DNA from 3 places in the Paenibacillus sp. FSL R7-269 genome. Region 1 is predicted to be linked to each of the others. Evidence: predicted binding sites of a transcription regulator. Region 1 holds the regulator's gene; each other region holds the start of a gene.
What was found. The regulator LexA, encoded in region 1, represses DNA repair genes until DNA is damaged. The targets are predictions, from matches to a motif close to CGAACATATGTTCG.
Positions count from the first base shown of each region.

Region 1 (9,145 bases):
CAGAATGTCATTGCCGCGTGACTGGGCCGGGAAGAACTGGTACAAAGCATGCGGCACGATCGTGCCTTCGATCATCGCTTGATGCAGAATATCGTCCACGGTCTCTTTCAATTCTACGGTACGCGGATCTCGCGCTGCCAGTTGCGCCTCTACAGAACCGCGCAGACCGAGATGATGGCCGAGCAGCATCTGCATATTCACATAAGGAATCACATGTCCCAGCGGATAATTACGCAGGACATGACGCTCCATATCCGGCGGGATGAACACTGGGGCATCACCCGAAATTTTAGAGCGGACTGCGCGCGTAAGCTCGGGAAGGGGCGCTTGCGGAGCGACAGCTACAGCAGCCTCAGCCTCCTGGCGGACCTCCTCCTCAATCTTCACCCGCTCCAGCGGGTTCATCAGCCGGTTGGCGATATCCAGACCGTCCATGGCATCCTTGGCATATAAGACGAGTCCGTCATACTCCGGACGGATTCGGGTCTTGGTGAATTTGCGGGTCAGTGCTGCACCGCCCACCATAATCGGCACATCAATACCGGCGGACCGCAGATCCTGCGCAGTCAGCACCATCTGCTGCGCCGACTTCACCAGCAGTCCCGACAAGCCGATGGCGTCGGCCTTTTCCTTGCGGAAGGCCTCAATAATATTCTCTGGCGGAACCTTGATCCCCAGATTGACGATCTCATAACCGTTGTTGGAGAGAATAATCTCGACCAGGTTTTTGCCGATATCATGCACATCACCCTTGACGGTCGCAAGCATGATTCTCCCCTTAACCGAGGTCTCATCCTTCTGCATGAACTGCTCCAGATGGTTCACTGAGGCCTTCATAACCTCCGCACTCTGCAGCACCTCGGCCACGATTAATTCATTGTTATTGAACAGCCGTCCGACCTCAGACATCCCTGCCATCAGCGGTCCATTAATGATCTCCAGCGGAGCGGAGGTCTTCAGCGCTTCATCCAGATCCGGGATCAGCCCCTCCTTGGTGCCTTCTACCACATAGGAAGCTAGGCGCTCCTCCAGGGAGAGATTGGAGATCTTCTCCTTCTTCTCCACCTTTTTGCCGCGAAAAGCTGCTACGAACGCAGACAAGGTGTCATCATTCGTATTATAGATCAGCTCTTCAGCGAGCTTGCGCTCCTCTTCAGGGATCGATGCGTACCGCTCCACCTTCTCGGTGTTCACAATGGCATAATCCAGACCGGCCTTGGTGCACTCGTACAGGAATACCGAGTTCAACACCTCACGGCCGGATTCAGGCAGACCGAAGGAGACATTGCTGATGCCAAGAATTGTATGAACAGCAGGCATAGCCTCCTTGATCAGACGGATGCCGTCAATCGTCTCCTTCGCGGAGCCGATATACTGCTCATCCCCGGTACCTACAGGGAACACCAGGGTATCGAAGATCAGATCCTCGGGAGCCAGACCGTATTTGTTGACCAGCAGATCATAGGAACGTCTGGCAACCTCGAGCTTGTCCTTTGCCAGGATAGCCTGACCAGTCTCGTCGATAGTTCCTACAACAATCGCTGCTCCGTATTTATGAATAAGAGGTGTGACATGCTCGAACTTCTCTTCACCATCTTCAAGGTTAATGGAGTTAATGATCGCTTTGCCCTGACAATACTGCAAGGCCAGATCAATGACCTTCGGGTCCGTCGTATCGATCATTAACGGCACCTTGACCTTCTTCACCACCAGCTCCAGGAACCGCATGATGTCTTCCGTCTCATCCCGGTCCGGGTCCTGGACACAGACATCAATGACCTGTGCACCGCTCTTTACCTGGGCCCGGGCAATCTCCGAAGCTTCCTCGTATTTCCCCTCGACGATTAGACGCTTGAACTTCCGGGAACCGAGGACATTGGTCCGTTCACCGACCATATACGGACGGTTCTCACTCTCCACATACACAGGCTCAATCCCCGACAAGGCCGGAGGATGCTGGCCGTCAAGCTTACGCGGCGGGTAAGCCGCCATGACTTCAGCCATCGCACGGATATGATCCGGAGTGGTTCCGCAGCAGCCACCGGCAATGTTCAGCCAGCCCTTCTCCGCGAAGCCGCCCAGCTTACGGGCCAGGGAATCCGGGGATTCATGATAATTCCCGTTCTCATCCGGCAGACCCGCATTCGGGTAACAGCTGACAGCTGCTGAAGAGATCGCTGACAGCGAACGGATATGATCCCGCATGAATTCCGGTCCGGTAGCACAGTTCAGTCCGATGGACACCGGCTTCAGATGCTCCAGTGAAATATAGAAGGCTTCGATATTCTGTCCGGCCAGCGTGGTTCCCATAGGTTCAATGGTTCCCGAGATCATCACCGGCAGCGTAATTCCGCTCTTCTCGAAGGCGTTACGGATACCAATGCTTCCAGCCTTCACGTTCAGGGTGTCCTGGGATGTCTCCAGGAGCAGTGCATCCACCTTACCGTCGATCAGCGCAACCGCCTGTTCTTCATAGCTGTCTACAAGCTCCTTGAACGTGACTCCCCCGGTGACAGAGAGCGTTTTCGTGGTTGGTCCCATAGCTCCTACAACATAACGCGGGCGCTGCGGTGTATCATATTTATCTGCGGCATTACGTGCAAGTCTGGCGGCCGCAAGGTTAATCTCCCGGGCACGGTCCTGAATATCATATTCAGCAAGCACCACTGAGGTGGCACCGAAGGTATTTGTCTCGATCAGATCCGCACCGGCCTCCAGGTATTTCTCATGAATGTCCTGAATAACCTCCGGACGGGTCAGCACCAGCATTTCATTACAGCCATCCAGGTCATCCCCGCCGAAATCCTCGCCGGTAAGCGGCACCTGTTGAATCATGGTACCCATAGCTCCATCCAGTATCAATATGCGCTGCTGCAAGCTCTCAGCAAGTGTGTATTTGGCCACTTTCCATCCCCCCAGTGAAACATTAGAGTAATTTTAGCAGAATAAAGGGATTTCGGAAAGCCTTCCTTTCCACCCTGCATTATTTGTATTTCCATTGATTTCATTTCTATTACGGCGCTACCATAAGTTTCTTGCTTGGCATGGAATGCTGCGTCCGGGCAGTCACATGTGAAGTGACACTGAATTCGCCCGCCTCTTCAAAGGTATGTTCCGCGACATAAGCCCCTTCTCCGTCACTTTCACCCTTGATTTCAACCTTCTTGGTCTTATCCGCGGCCTCATTGACCTCAAACATAACTTCTCTAGCATCATCTACCGGTTCACCGTCCTGTGTCACGACAGCCTTGAAGCTAACTGCCGTACCTGCGGTTACTTCCTCCGGGTTCCAGCTCAGCTCCACCTTAATCGGTGACATGGAGGAGTTGGCCGCAGCATGCATCTGCATCTGCATCTCGTCTTCCTTATTCCCCGAGCATCCTGCTAGCGTCATCCCCATCACAATGCACATCAGTCCCCTGCGTATCCTTGGCTTCATCATCTGAAGTCCTCCCGGTTCATAGGTAGATTCTTCTTCATCCATGAAACATATCATTTTTATATTACAATGAAAGTCAGATCGCTACTCTCCTTATTATACACATTTTATTCAATTTGCCTTAAAGAAGCTGCATGATTCACTCGTGAATATGAGAATAGTCATATCTTTGATTCAAGTGTTTGTATTGGGATTGCCGTGACTCCAAAGAATGTTTGGCCCTCCGGCCGCTGTTGTTCCCAGATTTCTTGAATTAAACCGCTGCTAGCAGTTGAAATCGGGTAACAGCTGATGCTTACGACGCGAGCTTTCCTTCGGAAAGCTTTCAGGCGGACGCTAACGCTCCTTCAGTTCCAAATTTCTCCTCCGCCACTTTTCCCTATACAGTATAATTTCAAGTTCAAACAATATAGCAGATATAAAAAAGCCAATATCCACATAAATAGGATACTGGCTTCATGGAATTCAATTTACAGGGAGACTACCAGCGGCAGAAGCTCTGAGAGATGGCTGATCTGATAATCCGGCGTAATCTCCGGGTCCGAAGCTTTCCTATTTCGGTTGATCCAGACTGTGGTCAGTCCGGCGGATAAGCCGCCTAGAATATCTGTCGTAAGCTTATCACCCACCATTATACCTTGCTCTGGAGCAATATCCAGCAGTCCGAGCGCATGCTCGAAGATTCCCTTGTCCGGCTTGCCTTTGCCGAAGCTTCCCGAAATCACAATATGGTCAAAATACGGGGTAAGCTCCGGTACACCATCCAGCTTCTCCTGCTGAAGTGCCGGGCAGCCGTTCGTCAGCAGCAGCAGCTTCACCTTGCCGCGCAGCTCGTCCAGCACCTGAAGCGTCTCTTCATAGATATAGGGACGGCTGCGGCGCTCAGCGGCGAACTTATCGGCCAGTTGTGCAGCCAGCGCTTCATCCTCTACTCCGAGTGAGGCGAGGCCGCGGCGCCAGGATTCCTTACGGTAGACGGGGGCAAGCTGCTCCAGTTGACGGAACTCCGGCTGTTCACCGGCAGTGAAGTTCGCCCATAGCGCTTCAAACGGGTTAATACCGATCAGCTTGGTGAACGGATATGTCTCATAGGATTCATAGAGGGCACGGGCTTCTCTGCGTACAGCAGCTTCCAGCTCCTGTGGATCAACGGAATCTCCAGCAGCCTCACAAGCATAGCGGAAGGCTTCTTCCACGCTGCGGTCATCCCACAGCAGGGTATCGTCAAGGTCAAATAGTACGGCGGTAATCGGCATTTCTTCTCCCACTCCCTATATGCTGGTCTGTCTTCCTATTCGTGCACTAGTTCAATATTGTTGTTCTTCGCGAACTGTTCCAGACGTTCCCCCATCGCAGCGGTGTCATAACGGTTAATCAGCTTGGAGAAAATCCACTGCTTGCGCTTACCCTTATACTTAATGGTTACTACACTGCGTGATAAAGTGATCTTCTCAATATCCGCCGCAGCGAGGAAGCGTTCGCGGTTGTATTTAATAGTAGAGATACGCGCACGCTCAACCTTAAGGAACGGACGGCGGAAGAACAGCAGCGCAGCAAGCAGGAAGTACAGCACCACACCCAGCCAGTTGGCCAGAATCCCGCTTCCTTTGGCCTCGTCAATTGAGCCTACCACCCAGAACATGATGCCAAGCAGCATCAGTACAACGGGGAATACAATATTCCGGCCTTTGAAAATATCAATGCTTTTCGCGGCAGTCTTAGTGCTGGAAGTGTAAATGGAATCCTTCCCCTGCTTCTTTCTTTGCTGGTTAATTTGCTTGGTATTGCGTTGAACCATTCTTTCCCAAGAACGGGCCATGTAAGTTCCCCCTAGTCATCCTGTATTATCTATGAAAAGGCAACAGGCTAATGCTTAAGTCCGTTATTGCCCTCTTCATGCTCCGGATTGTCCACAATTTCGATAGTATCAAGCTGGGCCCGAAAGTTAGTGCGGATATTCCCCAGGTAAATCTCGCGGAGCTTGGCACGTTCAGCCAGTTCCTCTTCATTCAGGCCGCCGTTCTTAGCTTTGCGTGCCAATTCATTGATGCGTGCGACCAATTCGTCAATATTCAATACGTTTCCCTCCCTCTAAATTCATTTTAACTTTGCCATGAGAAAAAGAGCTTGTCAAGGTCTACCCCCTGAAAGCTCTCCGAGTCGATCATTAGTCTGACACAATCCTTCAGTATAAAGGTAAAGTCAGAATATCTCCGGCCTTAATGACACTGTTCTCCAAATGATTCGTCTTCATTATTCCTTCTATATATACGGCTGTCCTCATGTCCTCAGGCTTGTTACTTAACGCAATGCTCCATAAGGTATCACCGCGTTCGACTACGATCCGCTTATCCGGCTTCAGTGAAGAGACCGAACCGGCAAAAACATTCCCCACCACAGTGAATCCCGAAATAACAAGCATCAGCACCAAAACCATCTTCATCAGGCTGACCTGACGGAATAGTGATGATAGCGCAGTGAGACTATGAAGAATCGCATCCTTGACCTTGGTTACATTACTATGAGCAGTTGGATTACCGGGAGCGGACACCTTGATATCCTCATTATTGTAGATGCTGTTGTATGTACTATACTTTAACATGATCATCATCCTCCAAACACATGTTCTTGCTTTCGAAAATAATATAACACGAACATGTGTTTCGATCAATAGTTTTTTCGGAACGTCTGTTCTCTTTATTTGCGTTCTCTTTTTTTCCTCATTTTAGAACTTATGTTTGTACGAACGGAAGTTCTATGTTATAATTTTCCCAAACATAGTATATGGGGTTGATACCGATGTCAAAGATTTCTAGTCGTCAGCTGGCGATCCTGGAATTTATACGTAATGAAGTCCGCAGCAAGGGTTATCCTCCGTCCGTCCGCGAGATTGGCGAGGCTGTCGGCCTGGCCTCCAGCTCTACCGTGCATGGTCACTTGGACCGGCTTGAGAAGAAGGGCCTGATCCGCCGTGACCCTACGAAGCCGCGTGCGATTGAATTGCTCGGCCAGGAAGATTCAGAGAATGTGCATCAATTCGTCCAGACCGTTACCCGCATCCCGGTAGTGGGTAAGGTTACAGCTGGTGTTCCTATTACAGCTACAGAGAATATTGAGGATTACTTCCCGTTACCTGCTCATTATGTAGGCGATAACAAGGTATTTATGCTATCTGTCCTTGGTGACAGTATGGTGGATGCCGGAATTATGAACGGGGATTATGTCATCGTACGCCAGCAGCAGACTGCCGACAATGGCGATATTGTTGTAGCGATGACCGAAGAAGATGAAGCAACTGTCAAGACCTTCTACAAGGAACGGGATCATATCAGGCTGCAGCCGGAGAATCCGGCATACGAGCCTCTCCGCCTTAACCGGGTTACGATTTTGGGACGGGTCATCGGATTATTCCGCGATATCCACTAATCTACTCCCCGCTTAAGAACAGGCTGCTCCGCACCATGCGAAGCAGCCTGTTTTCTGTTCATTTCACTTCTTAAAGTGGCCAAAAAGCCGAATGCAAACATTTGTTCTCATTAAGCTTTTTGACCACTTTTTCTGAGAACCGCTGCATAGCTCCGCACATATCCTGTTACAAAGGAGTGCTGATCTGTATGCCCAATTACCGAATTATCGTCGATCTGTCACAGCGCATGCTGTACCTGCTGGATAATGACGTCGTCACCAGAGGCTTCCCTGTCGGCATCGGCAAAATGTTAACCGTCTCGCCTGTTGGCGAATACACCATCATTAACAAGCAGCCCAATCCGGGTGGCCCGTTCGGAGCCTTCTGGATGGGTCTATCCAAGCCGCATTATGGCATCCATGGAACCAATAACCCTGCTTCCATCGGCCACATGGTCTCCCATGGCTGTATCCGCATGTATAACGCAGATGTTCTCACCCTGGCTGCCCTCGTTCCCATAGGTACTCGTGTCACCATCAGGGAATAGGAACTCACAAAAACCCTTGAGACGCCAGATTGCGCCCCAAGGGTTCCAGTGATTCAAATGAATTAGAGCGGATACAGACTACAGCACACTTCTCAACAGACGGATAGCCACCGTATTCAAACGGATAGCCTCGCGGATCGATTCTCTGGCTGCCAGCAGCTCTCTTCTGGCCCGCGAACCTCTAGGCACTCTGCGCAGATTCTCATTGATTTCTTCCAGTCTCTCCAGCAGGACAGCCCGCTGTGTCAGCAGGACATTAATGGCTCTGCGAATCCGGTTACGTTCTCTTTGGCTCATCTTTACACCTCTTTTACACTTGGATAGTATAAGAGATGCCAAGAAGGACTCCAAAGCTTGTGTGATTCGGCAGTAATGTTAGAGCAGCAAGCAGCGGACAGGTAATCTGCTTACTTTTTGTTCAACCGTACCCGGAATTCAAATTCATCGCGTCTATAAGTCATTCCGGCCAGCACTATGTACTCCGGTGTCCATTTCTGTACAGGTCCGGCATAATCAGCAATCACATGCGGTTTGCCATCAACCAGCTGAACGACGTAGACCTGTACCTGTGCCAGTGCGGCAGCGAATAGATCAGCATCACTGGACAGTACTTTATAAGCCGTATTCAACTTCGTTCCTCCTTGTTCCACAACCATGATAAAAGATTCCGACAACCATCTATTTAATTATACCGGGTCATGGAACAATATGTAAACCATATTTACAGCTTGATAAAAAGGATTTTAAACAATCCAATATACTTCTTAGTAGCCCCGCCATCCCTGGTAAAAAAATTGGTATTTTTAAGGTCTGGTACGCTAAATACTGAGAACAAAATGTAGTTATCCCGCTCGGTCAAAGACTCAATTACAGGCTGAGCCACCAGCTTGCTAATTCCGTCGCCTATTTCCTGATCTAGCGTATTCTCCAGATTCTTTACAGAATATTCACTGAAGGCTTCCTTCCCCGGATTCGTAACAGCCATCACAATCAGAACAAGAATAAGGACCAGTAATGATTTACCGCCCGATCTCCTACGGACTCTGCGTGCAGGACTTGGGATATCATAACGCGAATTCATTCTTTTCCCCCTCAACTACAAAATATACAGTATCTCTTGCAACAAGAACCCCAGCGGATTCACAAACATCCGGTACACGAACAGCATCCCGCCTGCAATTCCACTGCCCCCGACATCAACGCTACTCCAATCCCATACCGGCAGAGGCGGCGCATCCAGCCCATATTGCTCCATAAGCCTCTCTTGGGTCTCCGCTGGCACAGCCGCTCCTTCCGCTCCAGCCACCTGACCCATCAACGCCAGCACCAGCAACAGCGAAAGCATAATCTTATATGTATTCTTCATCATCCACTCCCATGTCTGCCACTAGAATTCTCTTCTGGTTAAGTATATAGGAGATGGAATAGTATGTAAAATGAAGTGGATTGATCTGGAATTGTAATTCCTTTATATTATGATGTAAAGGCTTTGTTTAGTCTTCATTTTCAGTCTCTCCCCCACACTTTAATATTGGGAGAGTTTTATTTAGGAGGTAAATGTATGAATGGAAACAAAGTTATCCTCATTCTTCTGTCCATATCCATCATCGGTATACTCCTTTACTTCGGATTAGCTTATGGATTGCTATGGTATGCCTTCCGGTCCTCGGTTTCCATTGAAGAATAATCTAAGAACTACACCATCTAACCAATATTATCATGTTAAGATTACTTATAATCAAAAAGCACCTCC
Region 1 covers NZ_ASPS01000030.1:200,273-209,417, forward strand. Annotated here, with positions in the region: gene metH (methionine synthase) at 1-2,844, opposite strand, end outside; gene C162_RS15875 (FixH family protein) at 3,014-3,442, opposite strand; gene C162_RS15880 (HAD family hydrolase) at 3,910-4,695, opposite strand; gene C162_RS15885 (hypothetical protein) at 4,731-5,258, opposite strand; gene C162_RS15890 (DUF896 domain-containing protein) at 5,306-5,515, opposite strand; gene C162_RS15895 (LysM peptidoglycan-binding domain-containing protein) at 5,625-6,041, opposite strand; gene lexA (transcriptional repressor LexA) at 6,239-6,865, shown strand; gene C162_RS15905 (L,D-transpeptidase) at 7,054-7,392, shown strand; gene C162_RS15910 (hypothetical protein) at 7,471-7,689, opposite strand; gene C162_RS15915 (hypothetical protein) at 7,800-8,021, opposite strand; gene C162_RS15920 (hypothetical protein) at 8,114-8,473, opposite strand; gene C162_RS15925 (hypothetical protein) at 8,489-8,761, opposite strand; gene C162_RS37335 (hypothetical protein) at 8,954-9,079, shown strand.

Region 2 (9,145 bases), on a different contig from region 1:
ACCGTGATTCAGATGACCGTAAGACCTTCCGCTTCACCCGCGATGAGCTCGGGCTGCTGGTGGATTTCCTCGGTGAGGTGTTTAAAAAAGAAGGTAATCAGGTTATAGGACTACGTGGCATGCCGCGGGTAGGCAAGACGGAATCAATCATTGCCGGCAGCGTCTGTGCGATGAAGCGCTGGACGTTTGTCTCCTCAACACTTCTGCGCCAGACGGTCCGCAGCCAGCTCGCCGAAGACGAAATGAATCCGCATAATGTATTTATCATTGACGGGATCGTCAGCACTATCCGCTCGAACGAGAAGCATTATAACCTGCTGCAGAATGTCATGAGTATGGCAAGCACCAAGGTGATTGAGCATCCTGATATTTTTGTGCGGGAGTCCGAATTCACCTTCGATGACTTCGATATCATTATTGAGCTGCGCAACGCACCGAACGAAGAGATATTGTACGAGTCGTTTACGACAAGCTACAGTGAAGATCTTTAATATATTTAATCAGGAGCATTGCTCACACAACATTCAGGAGGTGATGGTATGTCGGAACTGGGCCGGCATTTGAAGGAGGCTCGTCTGCAAAAGGGGATGAGTCTTGATGATGTCCAGGAAGTAACAAAGATCCGAAAAAAATATTTGGAAGCCATCGAAGCAGGGGATTATAAAGTGCTTCCGGGCAGTTTTTATGTCCGGGCCTTTATTAAAACCTATGCCGAGGCGGTCGGGGTTAACCCGGATGAACTGATGGAGGAGCACGGCAATATGCCTGCCGCCCCCGTCGATACTACTATGGAGACCGTGATCCAGAAGCGGAGCCGTAAGCCTGAAACGGAGCGTAACGCCAAGTGGCTGCCGACCTTGCTTATGTGGACCTTTCCGATTTTAATTCTGGTGGTCATCTATTTATATGCTACTTCATCGAGTAATCAACAGGACCCGAAGCAGGCGGATACCGCAGACATGACTTCGGCAACGCAAGATCCGGCCAAGGTGAAGCCTTCACCTACTGCCGCTGGCGGAGGTGCAGTGCCTTCAGCGACAGCAGATGCGGCAGCTACACCTGATGCAGGAGCGGCGGCAACCACTGCGCCTGCTGCTACTCCAGAGCCGTCTCCATCGGCTGCTCCGGGGGCTGTTACCGTTACTCAAGACCGTAAATCGGGCAAGACGACGATCTATAAGGTCTCTGCGCCTGCCGGAAGCCAGGTTCAAGTAGTGATTGCCTCAACCGGAGTCAGCTGGCTTGAAGTGTACAAGGGCGAGAACTCCAAGGGGGAAAAGCTCAGCTTCGGGAACACCAAGGCCGGCGATAATCTCAGCTTCACGCTGGACAGCGAAGGCATGTATATCAAGTCGGGATATTCACCGGCTACGGCCATTTCGGTCAACGGACAGGCAATCACCGACGGCAAAACCTCCTCGCGTCTGCTGCTTGAACTGGATAGCGGGACGGACGGCGCTACTGGCGGGAGTACTACCGGAGAATAGTAGATCCAATGTATAGTCTTTGGCAGATTGGAGAACCTAGAAGTGTTTAACAGTTTTCTCGCCAAAGTGAGGTGTATTCTCTCATGACCGTCAGCTGGATTGTAACAGGGCTTGGTATTATTGTCAGTCTCCTGGGGTATTATTTGACACCGGGCGCCTGGGGATATGGTATTCTGGGCTTTGGACTGGCACATGTTCTGCTGGGGATTCTGGATATGTTCCGGGCTCCTGCACGCAGCAGATAATATTTAGGTGAGCGTCTCCCGGGCGGGTTCCGGGAGGCGTGTTTTTAGGTGCAAATATAAGAATTTATATGTTCACGCTATAAATTATCCTTCTATTTCTCGCTGAAACGGTACCGTCCTTACAAAGGACGGAATGCCGTTTCCACTTGACTCTTTTCCAATATTAGACTTAGGAGCGCCTATCTCATATAATAGGAACAGACTAATTGTAACTAAAGGATGTGGAACCATGAGTTCAGAAAGTTCATTTGATATCGTATCCAAGATGGATATGCAGGAGCTGACCAATGCGGTTCATCAGACCGAGAAGGAAATTGAGAACCGGTTTGATTTCAAGAACAGCAAGAGCAGCCTGAAGCTGGAGAAGGATGCGCTTGTAGTCGCCTCAGAGGATGAATACAAGCTGAACGCAGTAATTGATATCCTCCAGACCAAGATGGTGAAGCGGGGAATCACGCTGAAGAATATGGATTTCGGCAAAGTGGAGCCGGCTTCGCTCGGCACGGTGCGCCAGCGGCTGGGGCTGCGGCAAGGGATAGACCAGGAGAACGCGAAGAAGATCAATATTCTGATCCGCGATTCCAAGCTGAAGGTCAAGAGCACCATTCAGGGTGATCAGATCCGTGTGACCGGTAAAAGCCGCGACGATCTCCAGCAGATTATCCAGCTTTTACGCAAGGCTGATTTGCCGCTTGATTTACAGTTTAACAATTTAAAGTAAGATCATGTGCCCCGCAGTGTATACTTACCTTACTTGCGGGGTGCTTTATGTTTTTTTGACACTTATTTATGGCTATAATATACTAGCTAAGCAGTTTTGAAGAACATGCTGTAATACCGGATTCGTATGGACTAGGGGAGGAACCTTCAGTGAATTTACCCAACCGTATCACATTAGCGCGTATTTGCCTTATCCCAATCATGATGTTTTTTCTGCTGGTGGACTTCAGCTTCTATCCGGAACCGATACATTGGGGCTCCTTTCAGCTTTCAATTAATCACTTGGTCGCGGCGGTTATTTTTCTGCTGGCAGCCAGTACCGATGGAATTGACGGTTACATAGCCAGAAAATATAACATGGTCACTAATCTGGGCAAGCTGCTCGATCCCCTAGCGGATAAGCTGCTGGTCTCGGCCGTGCTGATCTCATTGGTCGAGATGGGAAGATGCGATTCCTGGATTGCCATTGTTATCATCAGCCGTGAGTTTGCCGTGACCGGCCTGCGCCAGGTGGCACTGCTGGAAGGGAAGGTAGTGGCTGCAAGCAAATGGGGAAAGGTAAAAACAGTGATTCAGATTGTTGCCATTTCACTGCTGCTGCTTAACAATTTCCCGTTCCAGTTCGTCAGCATTCCTGTGGATGACATTGCCATCTGGGCGGCAGCCATCATTACCATTTACTCTGGCATTGATTATTTCGTGAAGAATAAGGAACTGCTGGATTTGAACAAAGCCTGAGATGCTGGAACAGGTTGAACCTTGCAGAATACCTACAATCAGGAGGAGAACGTCAGCTATGAAAGCAGAGATTATTGCCGTTGGAACAGAACTATTACTTGGACAAATCGTGAACAGCAATGCCCAGTTTCTTTCAGTAGAGCTGGCTGCATTAGGCATTGACGTTTATTTTCAGACCGTTGTGGGAGATAACAAAAGCCGCCTGCTGGAAGCGATCCGGATTGCTCAGAGCCGGGCGGATGTTATATTGTTCACCGGTGGCATCGGTCCGACCGAGGATGATCTGACCAAGGATGCGCTGGCTGCGGCGCTTGGCCGGACCCTGCACATTGACCAGCTGGCCATGGATCATGTGCAGCGCTTCTTTGATGACCGCAAGATTGTAATGACTGAGAATAACCGCAAGCAGGCGCTTGTCATTGAAGGGACGACTCCTCTGTCCAATGATACAGGCCTTGCGGTAGGGATTGCTTTTGCAGAAGAGGACAAATATTATATCGTGCTGCCGGGTCCGCCCCGGGAGATGAAGCCGATGTTCACGGATAAGGCCAAGCCATGGCTTCAGCAGCATGCACTTACTAGTGAAATGCCGCTCTACTCGAAGATGCTGAAGTTCGCCGGGATTGGCGAGTCGCTGCTGGAGGACAAGCTGATTGATCTGATCCGCAGCCAGAGTGATCCTACGATTGCCCCGTATGCCAAGGAAGGCGAAGTGACCGTGCGCATCTCTACCAAGGCGCCGTCCGAACGGGAGGCTATGGTCAAGCTCGATGCTCTGGAGAAGACGATTGCGGATATTCTGCCGGAGAATCTGTATGCCAACATCGATGTGCCGCTGGAGCAGCTGATTGTGGACTGGATGGCGGATGCGGGGCTCACTCTGAGTGCTGCCGAGAGCTGTACGGGCGGGCTGCTGATGGAGAGTATTACGAATATCCCGGGCAGCGCCTCCATGTTTGCCGGGGGGATCGTGTGTTATTCCAATGATATTAAGAAAAAACTGCTGAATGTGCCCTCCGCTATGCTTGAAGGCCCGGATGCCCCGGGAGCCGTGAGCCGCGAGGTTGCGGAGGTGCTGGCTGAGCAGGTGCGAATGATCGGTGACACGGACTTCGGCTTATCGGTTACCGGTGTAGCCGGACCGGGATATTCCGAGCGCAAGCCGGTGGGGCTTGTGTTCGTAGGACTGGCTGAGAGGGGCTGCAAGACAGAGGTATACGAGCTGAATCTGAAGGGCACCCGTGATAACATCCGCCTGCGCACCGTTAAGGCGCTGCTGTACCGCCTGTGGCGCCGGCTGGAAGAACGCAAGGTTGCCACTCCCCTGGAAGGCTCGGCCTTGCAATAACGGTTCAAGGCGGTATATAATTTATGTATGCGGAAGAACCGTGGCTTGAGCAATCATGCTGCGGTTTTTTGTTTTATATTATGTATAACAAATTATCCTAAGGTTGTTCCTATTCACGTGATGAGCAGAAGAGAGGTACCTGCAAAAGTCTTGCATCCGGAAGGAGGCCTATGTCTTACAATAAAAGGGAGTATTATCCCTGTGAGTAAAAAAAACGAATGTATGTTCGAAAAAAGACTTGGCAAGACCTTCAATACACGTTATTATAATACTATAAACAGTGAAGGAAGTGGTCTGATTGTCAGATCGTCGTGCAGCGCTTGATATGGCGCTTCGTCAAATAGAAAAACAATTCGGTAAAGGTTCGGTAATGAAACTGGGAGAATCCACTCACATGAAAGTGGAAGTTGTACCTAGCGGATCTTTGGCACTTGATATTGCACTAGGTATTGGCGGACTTCCCAAAGGACGTATTATTGAAGTATATGGACCGGAATCTTCCGGTAAGACGACGGTTGCACTTCATGCGATCGCAGAAGTACAAAAGCAGGGCGGACAAGCTGCCTTCATCGATGCTGAGCATGCGCTTGATCCTAAGTATGCTAAGGCGCTTGGCGTTAACATTGATGAACTGCTGCTGTCCCAGCCTGATACAGGTGAACAGGCCCTCGAAATCGCTGAAGCGCTTGTACGTAGCGGAGCAGTAGACATCATTGTAGTTGACTCTGTAGCAGCATTGGTACCGAAGGCAGAAATTGAAGGCGACATGGGTGATTCTCACGTAGGCTTGCAGGCCCGTCTGATGTCTCAGGCATTGCGGAAGCTGTCAGGTGCCATCAACAAATCCAACACCATTGCGATCTTCATTAACCAGCTTCGCGAGAAGATCGGGGTAATGTTCGGTAACCCTGAGACCACTCCGGGTGGACGCGCTCTGAAATTCTACTCCTCCGTCCGTCTGGATGTGCGCCGGGTAGAGGGTATCAAGATGGGTAATGATGTCGTGGGTAACCGTACGAAGATCAAGGTTGTGAAGAACAAGGTAGCGCCTCCGTTCAAGCAAGCAGATGTAGATATCATGTACGGCGAAGGGATTTCCAGAGAGGGAAGCCTTGTGGATATCGGTACAGAGATGGATATCGTTAACAAGAGTGGTGCCTGGTATTCCTATGAAGGGGAACGTCTGGGTCAAGGACGTGAGAATTCCAAGCAGTTCCTGAAGGAACATCAGGATATTGCCCTGCTGATCGAGAACAAGATCCGTGAGGCAAGTAATCTCACGACTCTGGTAGAGGCACCATCCGAAGCGGCTGTGGCTGCGGAGCAAGAGGAAGAAGAGAAGCTGTTGCTTGAGATTGAGTAATTAAATCCCCCTCTACTTCTAATTGAATAATGAAGTCAAGATGGATAGGCGCCCTGTGAAGATGTAACAGGGTGCCTTTTCGCAAATATTTCAGCTTAAGTAGGTGATTGGCAGGATGGTTATACAATTGGATGAGGAATTCGAAGAACAGGATGAGCAGGTGCTGGCGGATTTCCCGGGAGATCAAGAGCTGGTAATTACACGGGTGGAGCGGCTCAAGAAGTCTAACTATCGTTATCTGATCCATTTCGGAGACTACAACATGACTGTTCATGAAGATGTCATGATTAAATACCGGATGATTACCGGGAGTACTTTTGTAAAAGCGGATCTGGAGGATATCGTTGCCGCAGACGAGCGCCAGCGGGCGTATGTGGAGGGGCTTAGGTATCTGGAGCGCAAGCCCAGAACGGGACAGGAGATGGCCCGCCGTTTAAGGGAGAAGGAAATAGGGGAGACTGTTATTGCCGAAGTTCTGCTCCGGCTGCAGGAGGAACGTCTGCTTGATGATCCCTTATACGCTAAGCAGTGGGCGGAGCAGCGGATTGTGAATCAGCGTAAGGGCAAAATGTGGATCAGGCAGGAGCTGCGCGAGAAGGGGATCGATAAGTCGCTGATTGCGGAAGCGCTGGATGAGATCACACCCGAGCAGGAGCTGGAGAGCGCACTGCAGACCGGACGGAAGAAATGGAATATGATCCGGGGAGATGTGAACGACAAACGCCGGAAGACAGGGGCGTTCCTGATGCGCCGGGGATTCTCAGGTGAAATGGTACGCCAGGTGATCGGGATTTTGCGGGATGAGCAGGATTCTGAGGGGGAAGAAGAGGAGTTTTACTTCCCGGATTGATTCTCTTGACTTTAATGCGGTTATCGACTCTCTTGACAAGGTCTTTTTATAAATAATAAAATATAACATGAATCGGCATAAACTAAGAATCCTTTTTCCTTCCCAAAAAGCAGACTCTTATGTTCCGGTTCGCGTACAACTCATATGAAATGTAATCGCCGGATAAGGCGGGCAATGTGCATGTGCAGCATGTGCAGTATGGCAATCGGTGTATTACCGGTTTTTTGTATGGTGATGAACGGATAGTTTAACAACTGCACAAATACCCAAGGGAAGAACCTTGGAGGATATCAACGAGGAGGTGAACAGATGGAACCATTGATCTGGGTCATTATCGTTCTCGTTGTAGCTGCAGCATTCTTTGGATTCGGTTATTTTATTCGTAAATCCCTTGCAGAAGCTAAGATTTCCAGCGCAGAGAAAGAAGCCGTAGTCATCGTGGAGAACGCGAAGAAAGAGGCGGAGGCGCTGAAGAAGGAAACGGTACTCGAAGCTAAGGATGAAGTTCATAGAATCCGTACCGAAGCTGAGAAAGAAACTCGTGAACGTCGGAATGAAATCCAACGGCAAGAGCGACGTTTGCTGCAAAAGGAAGAATCGCTGGATAAAAAAATGGAATCGCTTGAACGAAAAGAAGAACAAGTAGCTAACAAAGAGAAACGAATTGATGAAACCCAACAGCAAATTGATGTTATTTACAAGAATCAGGTTACTGAACTGGAACGTATCTCCAATCTGAGCATCGATGATGCCAGAAGTATCATTCTCAGCAATGTAGAACAGGAAGTTCGCCATGAAACTGCTCAGATGATCAAGGAAATTGAACAGCAGGCCAAGGAAGAAGCGGACAAGAAAGCCCGCGAGATTATCACCTTGGCGATTCAACGCTGTGCGGCTGATCATGTGGCTGAAACTACGGTATCTGTCGTTACCTTGCCGAATGAAGAGATGAAGGGCCGGATTATCGGTCGTGAAGGACGTAACATCCGTGCGCTGGAGACTCTGACCGGCATTGATCTTATTATTGATGATACGCCGGAAGCCGTTATTCTGTCAGGATTTGATCCGATCCGCCGCGAAGTGGCCCGTACGGCACTCGAGAAACTGGTGGCAGACGGACGTATCCATCCTGCACGTATTGAAGAAATGGTGGAGAAATCCCGTAAAGAAGTAGATGAACGGATTCGCGAATACGGTGAACAAGCTACCTTCGAGGTTGGCGTTCATGGTCTGCACCCGGATCTGATCAAAATTCTGGGCCGCCTGAAATTCCGCACGAGCTACGGTCAAAACGTACTTAAGCACTCCATGGAGGTTGCTTATTTGACTGGACTTATGGCCGGTGAGCTTGGGGAAGACATCGTGCTTGCAAAACGTGCCGGACTGCTGCATGATATCGGCAAAGCGCTTGATCATGAAGTGGAAGGTTCGCATGTTGAAATCGGCGTCGAACTGGCGAAGAAGTACAAGGAACATCCGGTGGTTATCAACAGTATCGCGTCCCATCATGGAGATTGCGAGGCTACCTCGGTTATTGCTATGCTGGTTGGAGCTGCTGATGCTTTGTCGGCTGCCCGTCCAGGTGCACGCCGTGAGACCCTGGAAACGTACATCAAACGTCTGGAGAAGCTGGAGGAGATCTCGGAATCCTTCGAGGGTGTCGAGAAATCCTATGCCATTCAGGCGGGCCGCGAGGTTCGCGTAATGGTACAGCCTGAGAAGATTGATGATGCCGAAAGCTTCCGTCTGGCCCGCGATATTACGAAGATGATTGAGAGTGAGCTGGATTATCCGGGTCATATCAAGGTTACGGTAATCCGCGAGACACGCGCTGTAGAATATGCGAAATAAATAAGGAAATCGGCCCCCTTGCGGGGCCTTTTTTCTTGCGTGCACGCCGTGAGTTGCTGGTATACCCATTCACATTGGAGCCTGCTGAACTATCTAATAGGCTCTACCAGGCGCCACTCGCGCCGTGGAGTTTGGAATGAAGCAGAATAGGTGAAATTATACTTAAGCAGCGATTTATGGTTGGCAGAGCATACACAAACCAAAAATTTAGGAGGAGAAGATTATTAAAGTTTTATTTATCGGAGACATTGTAGGCAATACAGGCAGAAAAGCGCTGCGTGAAATGCTGCCATCCCTGAAAAGTAAATATCAGCCGCATATCATCATTGCCAATGGTGAGAATGCCGCTGCCGGAAGAGGAATCACCGCTGCCATCGCTAACGAATTTTTCAACTGGGGTGTCCACGGCATTACGATGGGCAACCACACCTGGGACAACAAGGATATCTTTGAGTTCATCGACGACGAGCCGCGGATTATCCGTCCGGCTAACTTCCCGCCGGGAACACCGGGCCGGGGGTACACCGTCGTTAAGGGAAATGG
Region 2 covers NZ_ASPS01000014.1:94,805-103,949, forward strand. Annotated here, with positions in the region: gene C162_RS06585 (DUF3388 domain-containing protein) at 1-491, shown strand, start outside; gene C162_RS06590 (RodZ domain-containing protein) at 540-1,487, shown strand; gene C162_RS36600 (hypothetical protein) at 1,571-1,732, shown strand; gene C162_RS06595 (YajQ family cyclic di-GMP-binding protein) at 1,962-2,453, shown strand; gene pgsA (CDP-diacylglycerol--glycerol-3-phosphate 3-phosphatidyltransferase) at 2,603-3,190, shown strand; gene C162_RS06605 (competence/damage-inducible protein A) at 3,249-4,538, shown strand; gene recA (recombinase RecA) at 4,837-5,901, shown strand; gene C162_RS06615 (regulatory protein RecX) at 6,017-6,751, shown strand; gene rny (ribonuclease Y) at 7,061-8,602, shown strand; gene C162_RS06625 (TIGR00282 family metallophosphoesterase) at 8,826-9,145, shown strand, end outside.
Region 2: recA (recombinase RecA) is a predicted target of LexA. The motif match lies at 4,754-4,767, and genes of this name have one in related genera.

Region 3 (6,326 bases), on a different contig from region 1:
CAATTGGCCCATGCAACGGAGCGGAATTCCACATATTCTGTGCTGTATTCAATATTCAAGAGGAGGAATTAATCATGGGAGCAGAGTATGGTTGCGGTTGTGGAAATAACGTAGGTGGAGTGAATCAGGGACCTCCAATCGTTCCGGTAGTAAGCCCTTGGACTTCGACAGGTGCAATTCTGGTTCTGTTCATTCTGCTGGTTATCATCACAAAAGCCTGTTTGTTCTAGAACAGCCTATAGCCAGTGTAGCCCTGTCCGGCCTGTGCCGGATAGGGCTATTTCTTTTTTTTCTTATTAGCACGGACCGTTGGCCCGATCTGGCGTGTGATTCTGCCTGTAGCTGCATCAGTTTCAATGATATAGAGCTCCTTGATTGTTCCTGCAAGCGCGAACCATTCCTGTAAGGCTTCAGCTTCGGACATAGGGCCGTACAGCCGTTTGCCCCGATAACAGATATAGAACACATCGGGCTCTCCATCTATGTTATATTATCCCATTTCATTCTACGCTTTATCGCAGTGAAATTGAATAACATCCCCCACATGCCGGCTTACTTGAAAATAAACTCCACACGCGTACCGTCTGCGAACGCCTCCAGCTGATTGCCGACCCAGCTTCCCGCTCCGCGGTTATCACTGGGGGTTATGTACTCAATATGGGCCCCGGCTCCGCCTTCCGCACACATGGCCATCGGCCATTCGTCCCGGTCATAGCCTTTCTTGGTGGGAACTCCCTTCAGCGACGCCTTGCGGTTCTCCTCAGCATCCTTGCGGTTGATGGTACAGATGGCTGACTCTCCCTTGCGGATGGCCTTTTGGATGTGCCTCGCGGTCTCCGGGTAGCGGTCTGCCGGGAACTTCAGCTTCACGATCTCCGAAGAATGACCGGAAGGGGTCTGCGGCAGCCATTGCCCGTTCTCCTCCAGCAGGTAGGCGGACAGACTGAGCAGGGCGATAATAATGAGACTGATGATGGATTTTTTGGCTTTCATATCTGCTCCTTTGGATGTGGGTATGGGTATAATGCCTGTGCCCTGAATAGTATAGCGTAAGAATAACGGATTGGGACAGCCCGAATTCTGTGCAGCAGCCGTGCTGAAGTTCCATAATTCGTCATAATATGTACAAACACAATGAAAAGGATGGTGGAAAATGTGGAACAGCGCAACCTCAGGGACCTGCTGGATTCGGCCTCGCGGCTGATTGGTGATGTGCAGTGGCAAGCGGCTTTTCGCAAAATACAGATGTCTCCCGCTGACGCGGAGATGGGGGCGCCCGCACGGAAGCTGCTGGAGACGCTGTACTGGCTGCAGGGCCAGGGAATGATCAGCGGCCAGCATGATTACCTGGAGAGCCCGGATGATATCAACAACAAGCTGAAGAATACGGCAGGCAGTTATGCCGGACTGCACGGCTATGAGATGGGGCCGATCAGCAACCAGACGGAGAAGCTCATCAGCAGTCAGCGGCAGGGCGTAACGGACAGTGCGATCCGCTGGCACAAGGCCGGGGGCATCGTAGCGATGACCTATCATGCCAACCTGCCGGGTACGGCACCAGCCTGGACGAATGTCTCCATGAGCCTCAGCGAAGCTAATTTCAGCAAGTACATCACACCGGGAACAACCGAGTATACGGCGATGATTGCCGAGCTGGATAAGGTCGCTGTTTTCCTGAAAAAACTGAATGACGCCGGTGTCCCCGTCCTCTGGAGACCTTACCACGAGATGAACGGCGGCTGGTTCTGGTGGGGGCAGAAATCCTCCTTCGTGACCCTCTGGGAGATCATGTTCGAGCGGTATACCGTCTATCATCAGCTGCACAATCTGCTGTGGGTGTGGAGTCCGAATGCCAAGAACAAGAATAGTGAGGAGCCGGCCAAGTATTATCCGGGCAGCGGCAGAGTGGATGTGCTGGCGGCGGATATTTTCGAGGGTGATTACAAGGGGGAACATCATGATACGCTCTGGGACCTGGGACGCGGCAAGCTGATCGCCATCGGCGAGAACGGGGAGCTTCCTCCGCCAGCTGTGCTGGCAGGCCCGCAGAACAAATGGAGCTACCAGATGACCTGGGGCAAGATGCTGTACGAGCGCAATAAGGATGCAGTGATTCAGGCTTTTATGAGGAATAGTGCCATATTCTCCAGAGACGACTATTCGGCCAAAGCGGCGGCGTATGCTTCTTCAGGAGGGGTACTCCCCAAACCGGGCCTCTATGGGCAGTATTACAACAATATTACGCTTACCGGCACGCCTGCCCTCACCCGGACAGATGCCAATATTAACTTCGCCTGGAGGCAGGCGGCGCCTGATCCGGCTGTTCACGCAGATCTGTTCTCGGTACGCTGGAGCGGCCGAATAAGCGCTGCCTACAGTGAGACCTACACGATCTATTCGTATTCAGATGACGGAATCCGGATATGGATCGACGGGAAGCTGGTTATTGACAGCTGGATCAAGCAGAGCGGGCAGGAGCGGCAAGGCACAGTGAGTCTGATTGCGGGGAAGCTGCATGAGCTGAAGGTGGAGTACTATGAGAACCAGGGGGATGCGCGGGCGGTACTGATGTGGGAGAGCCCCAGCCAGGCCAAAGGCGTAATTCCGGCAGGAGCTCTCTATCTTCCCTGAATAAAGTGTAACGAAGCCTCAGATATGCTCGCGGTAGCTGATATTGTTGGCGATTTTCTCGTCACGCACGGCTTGGCGCAGGATATCCTTGACAGATTGAACCTTACGGATTCTATAGAAGGGGAGCTGTGGTGATGAAGCATCATCCGACAAAATGATCAGCGTCCCGATGCCCAGCATACGCTGCATAACCGACTGGGTGACGGAGAAATCATTGACCCGCAGCAGTTCGATTTCTTCGACATCCTTGCCGATCAGCCCGCTCTTCACCATAATCCGCTGGGACGTAATCGTATACTTGGTGGTATTCAGCCCGATCAGCCCCTTGAGACGGTCAGAGATGCCGGCAGGCTTGCCCTGCCATAATTCTTGTTCAGGACCGGAGCTGTGGCCAGCCGCCGGACGACGTGCTGCTGCCGGAGAACCGGCCTCATCTGTACCTGCCCCGCATTCCCCGCAGAATTTGGCGCCTTGCTTGTATTCCGCACCACATGCTGTGCAATAAGCCATGATAGATCTTCCTCTCCTTGAACGGATAAATTCATTATAGTATAACAGGAATTGCCAGTCATCAACTGGGTTATTGGCCACCTTTTCTCCCTATGAATACGCTTAACCGCTGACGTATGTTTCATTACGCCGAATTTTACATTAATTTCATTTGCACTTAACAAAAATCGATATTATTCTGTTAAGTGGAGGGATATTAACTATGAGACAAGCTTTACTTGCAGGACTGCTAATGGCTGTCATGATCCTCAGTGCCTGCGGCAATAACAGTGCTGAACCGGCTTCCCCGGAAGTGGTGCAGGAGACAGTACAGAACTTTTATAATGAAATTTCGAAATTCGACGAAATGGACAAATCCTCGCTAGCGAACTTCAACACCACGCTAACCTCTTATTCCACCGGACAAGCGACGGACAAAGAATTTCAGAAGGCTGTAGACAGCTTCCAGGATACCGCCTCCGAGCTTGCAGATCATGTGAACGATATCAAGATTGCGGGCGGCCTGCCGGATACGATCGAGAAGCTGCTCAGAGATTCGGTGATCGCTTTCCAGAGCGCCTATCAGATCAAGGAGAAGGCTTCCAAGAGCGCTGTATCGCCCGATGTGACCGCAGAGGAATTCGACGCGATGAATCAGCAGGCAGACGTAGCCATGCTCTACGGCATCTCCAAGCTGAATGAAGCCAGAGAAGCTGCAGGACTGATCGATCCGGAGCAATCCGTACCAGGAACCGTGTCAGATGCAGGCACAGATGCCAAGCAGGAACCAGGTACCGGAAGCGCAGGGACTTCGTCAGTGAAATAAGCAGAGACAAGACTTGTTATTGTAAAAGGGTTCAGAGGAAGACGCTGTACAGCATAACTGTGGGCGTCTTTTTGCTGTGCCTGCTTCCCTAAATTTCTGCTTGCCTAACCTGCTGAAGCACAGATATAATACAAACATATGTTCTGCATGAAGAATAGGAGGAACGGCGAATGGGCAAGAAGCTTGAAGGGAACCGTCAACGGGAGTACAGCGGGAGGGTGCTTCCGGAGCAGATCGGGCGAATAGGGAGAGACGAACGGGAGATCTGGCATAGCCTGAGGCCGGTGCTGGATGAGCAGAAGCTGGAGGAGATAGAGCATACGCTGGCCTTATCGCTACGGAGTCATGTACGGGTAACGCTGGTGCTGTATGGTCCTCTGGAACAGGTGAAGCTAAGCGGATTCGTGACCTCCATCCACACCCACTCGCGGGAATTCAAGCTGCAGTGGGCGGAGGAATGGAAGTGGCTGCTTGTAGATGACATTGTGGAGGCATATATTGTCTGAAAGGTAACCTCTCTGCCTGGGATCAGCACGGGCATGACCTTCCTTTTAAAATATAAGACTTTATATGTTGCACACGATAAAGTATCCTTCTATTTCTCGCTGAAACGGTACCGTCCTTTAAAAGGACGGCAAAGCCGTCTCCACTTGCTTGCTGCGGTGTCCGTCCGTCTTCTCATAGGCAATTAGCGTGACTTCCGGGTTCCCGGTCATCCGGGCAATCTCCGATTCCGCCTGGCGGATCACCTCCACCACATCCTCCTGGCCGCTAAACGGGGCTATTCTGTAGCTGTCGCTGTGAATATCCATGTTCATCCCCCTTTCCGTTAGAATGACCTGACGACAGGTCTGCATTCTTATTCTGGCCTATAGGTGCACTGTTCATCCGGGGTGATCGGGCGATGCATAGCTTCTTTTTGCGAAAAAAACGGTCATTGGTGCAAGCAACCCGGTCAAAGCGGGCATTTACTATACCAGGGGGTGAGTAGATGCTTACTTTGGAGCAGGTCAAGCAGAAGTCGGCCGCAAGGCTGGCGAAGCTGCATCCGGCTGTACTGGCCGGGGCGAACGAGCTGATTAGACGCAGTTATAACCGGGGGGTGCCAATCCTCATTACGCAGGGCATGCGCACGATAGCGCAGCAGAATGAGCTATATGCTCAAGGGAGAACTAAGAAGGGCGACATTGTAACCAATGCCCGGGGAGGCGACAGCTACCATAATTACGGACTGGCAATAGACTTCGCGCTGCTGCTGCCGGATGGCAGGAATGTATCCTGGGATATGAATCGTGACGGGGATGGCGACAAGGTGGCAGACTGGCAAGAGGTGGCGCAGGAGGGGAAGCAGCTGGGGTTCGAATGGGGCGGGGACTGGACCTCCTTCAAGGATTATGCTCATCTGCAGATGAGCTTCGGCCTTAGCATTCAGGACCTGAAGGCAGGCAGACGGCCGACCGCCCAGCAGAGTGCAGCCGCACTAAGCTGCATAACCGGAGGTGAGCCAGAGGTGAACAAGGATATCCCGGTAATTATTATGCTCAATGGTAAGAAGCTGACGACCGGCGTCATGGACGATGCCGTAACCTATGCGCCTGTACGTGCGATTGCCGAAGCGCTTGGAGCCAAAGTCACGTATAATGCGTCCAGCAAGACCGTGAACATTGTGAAGGAATAACTTCTCTGCATAGATGCTGTGCCGGATGGGGAAATTATCAGCGATTAACCACATCCATGAAGGGGGCACAACATTTTGAACAAGCTGATCACAAGTCTTGCCTGCGGTACGGTCCTGTCCATGAGTCTGCTCGGAGCAGGTGACATCTCCGCAGCACCCGGCGGTATGATGACTACGACTCCGGGCGTTATGAGCACCAGCGCTCCGGGCATGAACAGCACAACCACTGATAGCCGGATGGGCAACATGAACATGCGCGATATGGACGACCGGACGATGGATAATCGGGGAAATACTCTGATGAACGAGACCAGAGATTCTATGCATAAGACCGAATCCATCATGAAGGACAAAATCCGTACCGGCGACAACAGCTCCGTCTCCCCGCTGTCCAACAATAACACAACGGGCCGCTACCGGGCACAGAGCACCACCACCACAGCCACCAACAACGGCAACCGCTCCAACTGGGGCTGGCTCGGTCTGGTCGGCCTCCTCGGCCTTGCAGGCATGCGCAGCAGAACCGGCGAGCGCGACCGCCACTAGCCGGAGCAGGGCACCGCAGTTCTGCGAGTAAGGAACAGCAGCGCCAAGCAGTAAAGCCCGTGTCAGTCTCGGCTGAGCGGGCTATTTGCTGCTTATGCAGAAATACTTACAAAAAGCAATTGCGTATCCTCCAGATACGTGATATTATATTTCTTG
Region 3 covers NZ_ASPS01000067.1:3,965-10,290, forward strand. Annotated here, with positions in the region: gene C162_RS36200 (hypothetical protein) at 75-230, shown strand; gene C162_RS26490 (hypothetical protein) at 278-466, opposite strand; gene C162_RS26495 (NucA/NucB deoxyribonuclease domain-containing protein) at 553-993, opposite strand; gene C162_RS26500 (glycosyl hydrolase) at 1,156-2,631, shown strand; gene C162_RS26505 (PH domain-containing protein) at 2,650-3,141, opposite strand; gene C162_RS26510 (hypothetical protein) at 3,344-3,946, shown strand; gene C162_RS26515 (YolD-like family protein) at 4,117-4,452, shown strand; gene C162_RS26520 (hypothetical protein) at 4,570-4,758, opposite strand; gene C162_RS26525 (M15 family metallopeptidase) at 4,938-5,624, shown strand; gene C162_RS37090 (WGxxGxxG family protein) at 5,700-6,170, shown strand.
Region 3: C162_RS26515 (YolD-like family protein) is a predicted target of LexA. The motif match lies at 4,078-4,091, and genes of this name have one in related genera.